2 regions of the Bacillus cereus group sp. RP43 genome follow, and region 2 is predicted to be linked to the other one. Evidence: riboswitches for the same ligand, from Rfam matches in the RefSeq annotation. Region 2 holds a riboswitch; the other holds the start of a gene.

Region 1 (4,915 bases), 620 kb from region 2:
TTTCATTGTAGCATGATTTATTTTATTGAACAAACAAAAGCACGTATAATCATTTCATTTAACTTTTGAATTCCCCAATTAACTCTTGTAGCTCCTGTGAAAGCCAGCTTAAAGAACTGGCTAATTCAGCAATATCTTGTACAGACATTTCCTGTTCTTTCATACTTTCTTCAACATTACTACTACTATTCGCATACGTACTTGCGATAAGCGATAGTTCATTTACAACACGAACAATATTTTGGCTATTTTGCAATATATCACTTGAATTGCTAGAAACAACTCTAACTTGATTTGTAACAGATTGTGCTGATTTTGAAATTTCCCCAAAGAAAGCACCACTACTTTCAACAAGTTTCATTCCAGATTCTACTTCTTTTAAAGTATTTTGCATTGAAACAACAGCTTCTTCCGTTTCAACTTGTGTTTCCCCTATTAATTTCGCTATATCTTTTGCTGATACTTCCGTCTGCTCTGCTAATTTACGCACTTCATCAGCAACAACGACAAATCCATTTCCGGTTTCCTCAGCACGTGAAGCTTCAATAAAAGCATTTAAAGCTAGCGAATTGGTTTGATTTGAAATACCGGTAATTACTGTTACAATATCACTAATTTCTTTTGATTTTGTTTCCAAAGAATAAATAGTAGAAGATAAATCTTGTACTGCATTTTGTATTATGTTCATTTGATTAATCGTCTGTTCAATAACACCATTTCCTTTTACCGAATGATGCTCCATACCTTCAGACTCTTTCGCCATTTGTTTTGCAGCATTATTTATCTCTTCCATCTTATCTTCCATTTCATATACAATACCTAAATACTTTGGTCCTGAAGTTTCTTGTGACTGAGCGCCAGCTCTTAACTCAACCATAGAACTTACGATTCCTTGGACTGCCATGCTATTCTCTTTCGTACTCACTGACAATTCTTGTGAAGATGAGGAAACCTGTTCTGCTGTCTGCTTCACTTTATCTATAATTCCTTTAAACTTCTCGATGGTACTATTAAAATACGCATTAATAATACCTATATCATCTGGTCTTTCCTCTAATTTAATACTTAAATCACCTTCACCGACTTTGCGCAATCCTTCACGTAAATCTCGCAATGGAGCAAGTGCGTTACGTACAATTAAGAATTGAATAAAAGTTGCAATTAAAACAGAAATACAAATAAACATTAAACCTTGTATAATGAACTTTTCCTTTGTACTAGGAACAATAGAGGCATCTACATCAGCTGCAACAAGTGCCACAATATTATCTTCTCCATCTTTAATTGGCTCTAATATCGTTACCCATGTTCCTAATGCGTCTTCATATACTTCTGTCATATTTGCTTTTTTCGTGCTCATTACTTTATCATACGCTTCCATCCAAAGATCTGGTTGTTTATAATAGTCTCCCGGTCTTACTTCAACAACATTTGCTAAACCTGTAGACAAATCGACGATTTGTAGCTCACCTTTTTCATTTTCTTTTGCTCCAACAATGTACGTTTGTCCAACACTGTTCAATTCTTCCGTTGATTCATCTAATTTCTCTGTTAACTTCTCTCTCTTTTCTCTTTCTGCCGTTGGGTCTTTTGCAACATCTCTCAATATTTCTGCGTCTAATTTATGTAATACCGTATCTCCTGTTTCAAAAGAATGCCTTTCAAATATAGACATCATACTATTTTGAAACATGTTAAAACTTAACGCTCCCATAGTACCGACAAGCGTCAAAATAACTAACACAGTTAACAATACATTCTTTTGAAGAAACGATAACTTATGCCAATATCTTTTCATTAACATCACCTTTCTTAATTAACTTAATATAAAGTAAAACTATTAAAATATAAACCTCAACAATTGATAACTATTCTCATTTGTTTACAAATAAAAAAAGACCAATGAAAAGAGCATTGGTCAAGACCAACCCTATCCGTCCGGTAACTGGCTAGCGTAGCCTTTCGGCCTTAGCTCCTGTAGTTTTGCGTCCTAATGTTTCCATCAGTTTGCCTTTCTCGCTGAACGAGTTGAACGATATGGGAGTTCTATGAGAATTAAATTATTCTCTACAAAAGATTACAACATAAAAATTAAAATGTCTACCTATTTAGAGATGCAAATATAAAGTTTTAATGTATTATTTTTTCGAAATAATTTAACAAAGTACGTGAATGTTACATTTCTTGTGTTATATAATAAAAAATGTATATAACACAAGGATTGTTTTGAGTATTTATTTTAATTTTCATTTAAATTAAATTATTCGAATATATCTTAACTAATGAATTTCGGAGGTAGTTTATCATGTTTTGGCTACAATTTCTTACGTTACTACTCTGCATTTTTATTGGCGCACGCCTAGGCGGAGTTGGTCTAGGAGTAATGGGTGGCGTTGGTATGGCAATACTTGTTTTCGTCTTCCACTTACAACCTACAGCTCCTCCTATTGATGTAATGCTTATGATTTTAGCAGTAATTACAGCTGCCGGTGCACTGCAAGCCGCTGGAGGAATGGACTACCTTGTTCATCTGGCTGAGAAAGCATTACGAAAAAATCCAAAGCGCATTACATTCTTTGCTCCAATTGTTACTTATTTATTTACACTGTGCGCAGGAACTGGTCACGTTGCTTATTCTGTACTTCCTGTTATCGCAGAAGTCTCTCGCGAATCTGGGATTAGACCGGAACGACCAATGTCAATTGCCGTAATCGCTTCCCAACAAGCAATTACAGCTAGTCCTATATCAGCTGCAACAGTTGCACTTTTAGCAATGCTAGCTGACTATAAAATCACCTTATTAGATATTTTAAAAGTAAGTATCCCTTCTACTTTCATCGCTTGTATGGTAGCTGCATTTGTTGCTAGCAAAATGGGGAAAGAATTAAATGAGGACCCTGAATACTTAAAACGACTAAAAGAAGGAATGATTCCTAAGATTGAAGAGAAAAAAGAATTTGTTGGTGTAAAAGGCGCTAAACTATCCGTTATCCTTTTCCTAGTAGGAACTTTCCTTGTCGTACTTCTCGGTTCATTTGAAGTACTTCGTCCAGGATGGATGGTTGATGGGAAGTTAGTTCGTCTTTCCATGCCAAACACAATTGAAATGGTTATGTTAACGATCGCAGCTCTTATTATTATTTTCTGTAAACCAAATGTAGAAAGCATCGTGTCTGGTAACGTCTTTAAAGCAGGAGCAACAGCAGTTGTTGCTATTTTTGGTATCGCTTGGATGGGAGATACTTTCTTCAACGGAAACTTAAATATAATTCAAGGATCAATTCAACACTTAGTGACAAGTGCACCATGGCTATTTGCTATCGCACTATTCATTCTATCTATTTTACTGTATAGCCAAGCAGCAACAGTTCGTGCTTTAATGCCACTTGGACTATCACTTGGTATTCCGCCAGCATTACTTATTGCAATGTTCCCTGCAGTAAATGGATACTTCTTCATTCCAAACTACGGGACAATCGTTGCTGCAATTAATTTTGATCGCACTGGTACAACAGGAATTGGTAAATATGTTTTAAATCATAGCTTTATGATTCCTGGCCTGATCGCAACATTCACTTCTATCGGAATTGGAATGCTCCTAATATCAATTATGTTTTAAATAAAAGCACAAACCTGCAATTTTAAAGGGTTTGTGCTTTTTTAATCAAACGTTCGTTTAAATATTTTTAACCGTCCATTCTTCCATTATGTTCTTTAATAGTTGTGTGAAGTTCCCTTTTCCTACAAACTCCTATTTACTTCCTCAACTAATTTCTTCGTACTTTCATACGCAGATTCTGCTAAACTAATCGCGGAAATAACGGAAACACCGTCCGCACCTGCTTCTATAACTGAAGCTGTATTTTCAATTGTAATGCCACCAATTCCGACGATCGGTATTGTAATTCCTTGCTCTCTAAAATGAGCTAAACCTTTCGTTCCTTGTACAGCTTTCGTATCTTTTTTCGTACTCGTTGGGAAAATAGGGCCAACACCTAAATAATCAGCTCCGTTTTCAATTGCCCAGCGTGCTTCTTCAATTGTGTGTGTAGATACACCAACAATTTTATCCCCCATTTTTTCACGAACAGAAGTAATTCCTTCATCATCTTGTCCAACATGCACGCCATCTGCATCTAACTCGAGAGCTAGTTCCACATCATCATTTACGATGAATGGTACACCGTACTCCTTACAAATTGCTTGTAGTTCTTTTGCGAAACAAATGCGTTTCTCTCCCGTTAAAGCGCCTTCCCCCTTTTCACGAAATTGAAAAATTGTTATACCACCTTCAAGTGCATCTCTCAATACTCGTAGTGGCTCCTTCGTACAATTGTTACTTCCCATAATAAAATATACTGATAACAACCTAGACATTTCAGCTTTTGTAATCCGCGACATCTAGTTCCCCTCCTTACTATATAATCTCAATCTTCCCATACTTCTCAATATCACCTGAAGTGGTATTCGCTAACTGATTTAAAAATTCAATTTGGAAACTACCCGGTCCCTTTTCCACTGTCTTGGCAGCTGCCAGTTCCGCAGCTACACCATAAAATGTTAATGCCGCTACTGCTGCCTTTACATAATCCTTTTCTACCGCTACAAATGCTCCTATTACAGAAGTTAGTAAACAACCTGTTCCAGTAACTTTCGTTAAAATAGGGTGGCCATTTTGAATAAGAATAGTTCGCTCTCCATCTGTAACAACATCTTCTTCTCCAGTAATTACTGCAACTGTATTTAATTCATCCGCTGCCTGTTTTGCAATATTTACAACATTACCGTTTCCAGTACCAGCGTCCACACCTTTAATTTCCCATTTCTCATTAATAACATTAGCAATTTCAGCCGCATTTCCACGAATTATCGCTAAATCGATTTCAGCTGGAATATATCTCGCAACTTCTGTTCG
Region 2 (5,633 bases):
TTAAATGTAATTCGTGGGACTAATGCTAGTATTGGTCATTTATTTAGATGGTTTAGCGATGGAAGTAAGTTTATGAAGGCATTTTTAACATATTTACTAATGTATGTATACGTAATTCTATGGACATTACTTCTTATTATTCCAGGTATTATTAAATCATTTTCTTATTCTATGACGTATTTTATTTTGAATGATCATCCAGAATACACAGCGAATCAAGCAATTACTGAAAGTCGTCGTATGATGAATGGACATAAAATGGATTACTTTTTACTATGCTTAAGTTTCCTTGGCTGGTTCATTTTAAGTATTCTTACTGTAGGAATCGGTTTCTTATGGTTAGCACCTTATTTCTACGCGACATCGGCAGCATTTTATGAAGAGATTTCAAAAGAATATTATAAAAAAGAAGGTACTACTTTCTAATAAAACATCTAAACCATCTGTTCCCTATATTCTTTAGGGGATAGGTGGTTTGATTTTTCTTAAATGTGCACAAAATTGTAGTAATAGAAGACTTTGATAAATTCGTTCTTTGTGAAGTGAATTTGTTAAGTAGTTTATAAATAAAAAAATGTTATTACTCAATTCAACGGGAGTAATAACATTTTTTATTTAGTGATGAAAGAATTACCGTCGTCTTATAAAGTAAAACAATAAAGATGATAAAGTAATAGGAAGATCTAAACCAGTAAATCCTATTGGAGTAAAAGATATAAAAAGTTCTCTAGTCATAAATATACCGAATAAATAATTATAGAAGAAACCTAATAATAAGAATAAAGGAATTCCGATTTTTAATTCGTGACTTATCTTTATTTTTTTATAGCAAAACTCCCCCAATAAACAACCAATAAGAACAGGAATACTTCCAAGAATCACATACATAATAATTGATACCCAAATCGGTCCCCATGAATCTGCATAATTTGGAACTAGTGTATACTGTAAAACATTCACAACGACAGAGAAAACTAGTAAGCATGTTAAATAGCTAATAGAAAATTTTTTCAATGGAATCATCCTTATAAAATTTTGATTGCCTCAGTTAGGTATTTTTTTAAAAATATAAATTCTTTTAAATTATAGATTAAATGTATGAGGAGAATCAACTTGTTAAAAGGTTATTTCATATTAATGGATATATTAGGAATGAATATAAAAGTATAGATGTATAGTCAACGTTGTGTATTTGATGTTATCATATTGTGATATAGAAATTTTTAATAGAAGAAGCAACTAACAATTCAAAGGTAATGAAGCCTTTGTTGTATAAAGAAAATACTTAGTAGTACTCAACAATATTAAAAATAAGATATGTATTTATATAATTTTAGTAGAAATGGGGTTTTAAAAAGGAATGAGTACAAGCATAACACGGCAAAAAATTTTATCGGCCGCTTCTCAAATTGTGCAATATAAAGGGGTTGCTAAATTAACCTTAGAATCAGTAGCAAAAGAAGCGGGTGTAAGTAAAGGTGGACTGTTGTATCACTTTTCAAATAAAGAAGCTTTAATAGAAGGTATGATACTTAAAGGCGTAGCGGATTATGAGGGTGCTATTCACAATAAAGTAGAGGAAGACCCAGAGAGGAAAGGAAGATGGGTTCGCTCTTTTGTAGAGGAAAGATTAAGTAATGAGAGGAGAACAGAAGAGTTGTCTAGTAGTATGATGGCAGCATTAATGCTAAAACCTGAACTACTTGAGCCATTACAACAAGCATTTCAGCAATTGCAAACTAAAATAGAAAATGATGAAATGGATTCAGTTTGTGCAACAATTATTAGATTAGCAGCAGATGGGTTATGGTATTCGGAATGTTTAGGGGTTGGAAGACTAAGCCCCGAATTAAGAGAAAAAGTGATTCAAGCCCTTATTGATAATTCCTATAAATATAATATATAAACTATAGAATTAAAAGTAATTCCCCATTGGTTTATTTAATCTGGTGGGGAATTATTTTTTTATTAGAATAATAGAACAATTGTATAGAGTGTTGAATTATAACCGTCTAGACGGTATAGTAATATTTGGTTCAAAAGGAAAATGAAACAAAAAAATAATAGAAAATATTTTTAGCACACTATTCGAAAGGATAGGCCGCAAAGCTTAGAGTCTACGGTAATATATATTGGTTACTAAGATCGTCTGGTTGCACATTTTGATGCAACCGGACGATCTTTTTTATTATATAAATATAATATTCAAGGAGGAAAATATGCAAACAAAAAGTACTAAAAGGCACATTTCAATGGTTTCATTAGTTTTTCTAGTATTATTTTCAGTGCTGAATGTGTGGGCTCCAGTTATTCAAGCTGCTGTGATGAAAAGTCCAGTGGATGATATTAGCATTTCCCGTACTGATGGCACGACATCTGAACCATATCAGGCTTCAGATGGTATGAAAGTAGAAGTGAAGTGGTCAGCTAAAGAGCAGATAAAAAGTGGAGATCAATTCACAATTGATATGCCAAAAGAATTTCGAAAAGATCTTATGAATATGAATTTTCCTTTAAAAGATGCTGAAGGAAAAATAGTTGGTACATGTGAGATGAAAAAGGGTCTATTGACGTGTACTATGGGTGATTATGTAGAAGGAAAGAATAATATTAAAGGTTCTTTATTCGTAGAATTCTATTTTGCTCTAGAAGCATATGATGGTGTCCAAAAAATCCCATTAGAATTTAACGTTGATGGACAAATCGTAAATAAAGAAGTAAATGTAAGTAATACGACAGAAAGACCGAAGCCGCAGCCCAATACAGATAATCTATTGAAATGGGGTTCTTACAATCAAGAAGATCCGTCTATTGCTGATTGGCTTGTATATGTAAATGCAACTGGAACAGAAATGCAAGATCTTAAATTAACAGACACATTAGGACCTGGGCATGAGTTAATTACAGACAGCATAGTATTAGAAGAGGCTGTATTTGAAGATGGTTATGCAGCAACAAATATTAAGCCAGCAGATTTATCTAAAATTAAAATCAATGCAACGAAGACTGGATTTACAATTGAATTTCCAGACAGCTCAAAAGGTTATATTTTAAGATATAAAACAAAAATTACAAATCCTGCTGCAAAGCCTCATAAAAATACAGTGAAATTAGAAGGCAAAAATATTGAAACTGAAGAAAAAGTAGGACAAGTATTTGTAAGTGGTGGGGGAGGAAGCGGTTCAGGTGACAATAATCCACCTAGCATTGACAAAAATATAGTTGATGAGAATGGTAAGCTTGTAGAGAATCAGCAGTTAACACAAATGGAACAACCTATTCAATATCAAGTTGGTACGCATATACCGAAAGATCCGCCTAAGTATACATCAATGGTAATTAGTGATGATTTAGAAGATGTTTTAGAAGTATTAGAGGCAAAAGTATATGATCAAAATGGCCAAGATATTACTTCTAAAGGAACACTAACGATAGATAAACAAAAAAGTGAAGTAACATTTACGTTCGGTGAGAGCTTTGACTATAAGTCATATGAAGACCAGATAATTAACTTGAATATTAAGGCGAAAATTAAAGCTGATGCAGACTTATCTTCTTATGTAGATAAGAAAATTCCTAATAAAGCAGAGTTACATTTTGATGATAATAAATTAACATCGAAAGAAGTAACTGTTACACCGCCTGAACCTCCAAAAGACGGTACAGTAGCTATTCATAAAATAGATGCTGAGAATCCGAATAAAGGGTTAACAGGTGCAGAATTTGAAGTTCGAAATAGTGCGGATAAGGTTGTTGCAGTACTGAAAACGGACGAAAACGGTTTTTCAGTACCTCAAACTTTAGCTCCTGGGACGTATAAAGTTTATGAAACAGTAGCACCAGAAGGATATCAAAAATTAAAAGAACCAGTAGAGGTTACACTTCAAGCTGGAGAAACAAAGACAATTGAAATTAAAAATACCATGCAAAAGGGTCAAATTGAATTAAAGAAAATTGATTCGGAAAATGGTGGTAAAGCATTAGCAAATGCAGAGTTTGATGTAGTAAAAGACGGTGTAGTAGTTGAACATATTATTACAGATAAAGACGGTAAGGCAATCTCTAAACCGTTAGCACCAGGAAAATATATTTTAAAAGAAACGAAAGCGCCTGAAGGATACCAATTAAAAGAAAAAGAGTTCGAAGTAAATGTAGCAGGGGACGGCATATTCCCAATAACAGTAGAAAATGCAATGGTAAACAAAGGCTCAGTAGAAATTACAAAAGTGGATAAAGAAAGCGGCGCAGTATTAGCGGGTGTCGAATTTGAAGTCCAAGATGAAAAAGGCAAAGTGGTGAAAAAGGTAACGACAGATAAAGATGGAAAAGCGAATGTCTCAGACTTATCAGTAGGAAATTACAAATTAGTAGAGACGAAAAGCTTACCAGGTTACAAAAAACTAACAGAGCCAGTATCATTTGAAATTAAAAAGGGTATGACAGAAGTCTTATCATTGAAAGTAGAAAATGAGCAGTTAGATAAAGGCTCAGTAGAAATTATAAAAGTAGATAAAGACAGCCAAAAAGCATTAGCAGGCGTAGTCTTCGAAGTCCAAGATGAAAAAGGCAAAGTGGTGAAAAAGGTAACGACAGATAAAGATGGAAAAGCGAATGTCTCAGACTTATCAGTAGGAAAATACAAATTAGTAGAGACGGAAAGCTTACCAGGTTACAAAAAACTAACAGAGCCAGTATCATTCGAAATTAAAAAAGGTATGACAGAAGTCTTATCATTGAAAGTAGAAAATGAGCAGTTAGATAAAGGCTCAGTAGAAATTACAAAAGTAGATAAAGACAGCCAAAAAGCATTAGAAGGTGTAGTCTTCGAAGTGCAAGATGAAGCTGGAAAAGTAATAAAGAAATTAACAACAGATAAAAATGGAAAAGCAAAAGTTGCAGACCTATCAGTAGGAAAGTACAAACTAGTAGAAGTAGAAAGTTTACCAGGCTATAAGAAACTAACAGAGCCAGTATCATTTGAAATCAAAAAAGGCATGATTGAGGTACTATCATTAAAAATAGAAAATGAAATGGTAGATACGGGAAATGTAGAGATCACAAAGATAGATAAAGATAATAAGGCACCGTTAGCGGGAGTAACGTTTGTTGTCCAAGATGAAAAGGGCAATGAGGTGAAAAAAGTAACGACAGATAAAGATGGAAAAGCAAATGTTTCAGATTTACCTGTAGGAAAGTATGAATTAGTAGAGGTAGAAAGTTTACCTGGTTATAAAAAGTTAGAAAAACCAGTATCATTTGAAATTAAAAAAGGTATGACGAAGTCTTTAACATTTACTGTAGAAAATGAAATGGTAGATACAGGGGATGTAGAGATCACAAAGATAGACAAAGATAGTAAAGCGCCATTACAAGGTGTTGTGTTTGAAGTACGTGATTCAAAAGGGAAAGTAGTTACTAAAGTAACAACGGATAAAGATGGAAAAGCAAATGTTTCAGATTTATCTATTGGAAAGTATGAGTTGGTAGAAGTAGAAACACCAGCAGGATACAAACCGCTAGAAAAACCAATTTCATTCGAAATTGAAAAAGGTAGAGTAACAGCATTACAATTAACTGTCGAAAATGAATTAGTGGATTCAGGAAATGTAGAAATTACAAAAGTAGACAAAGAA

What was found. A riboswitch is a leader RNA that binds a small molecule or an ion and turns the genes downstream of it on or off. The one in region 2 is predicted to bind cyclic di-GMP.
Positions count from the first base shown of each region.
Region 1: linked by a shared signal. The riboswitch ahead of QCI75_RS24650 (methyl-accepting chemotaxis protein) and the one ahead of QCI75_RS21480 (SpaA isopeptide-forming pilin-related protein) in region 2 are both predicted to bind cyclic di-GMP.

Region 1 covers NZ_JARVHQ010000001.1:4,741,162-4,746,076, forward strand. The annotation lists gene QCI75_RS24650 (methyl-accepting chemotaxis protein) at 59-1,798, opposite strand; cyclic di-GMP riboswitch class I at 1,938-2,022, opposite strand; gene QCI75_RS24655 (anaerobic C4-dicarboxylate transporter family protein) at 2,306-3,619, shown strand; gene thiE (thiamine phosphate synthase) at 3,742-4,401, opposite strand; gene thiM (hydroxyethylthiazole kinase) at 4,418-4,915, opposite strand, start outside.
Region 2 covers NZ_JARVHQ010000001.1:4,119,065-4,124,697, reverse strand. The annotation lists gene QCI75_RS21495 (DUF975 family protein) at 1-426, shown strand, start outside; gene QCI75_RS21490 (hypothetical protein) at 631-1,014, opposite strand; gene QCI75_RS21485 (TetR/AcrR family transcriptional regulator) at 1,361-1,906, shown strand; cyclic di-GMP riboswitch class I at 2,069-2,161, shown strand; gene QCI75_RS21480 (SpaA isopeptide-forming pilin-related protein) at 2,220-5,633, shown strand, end outside.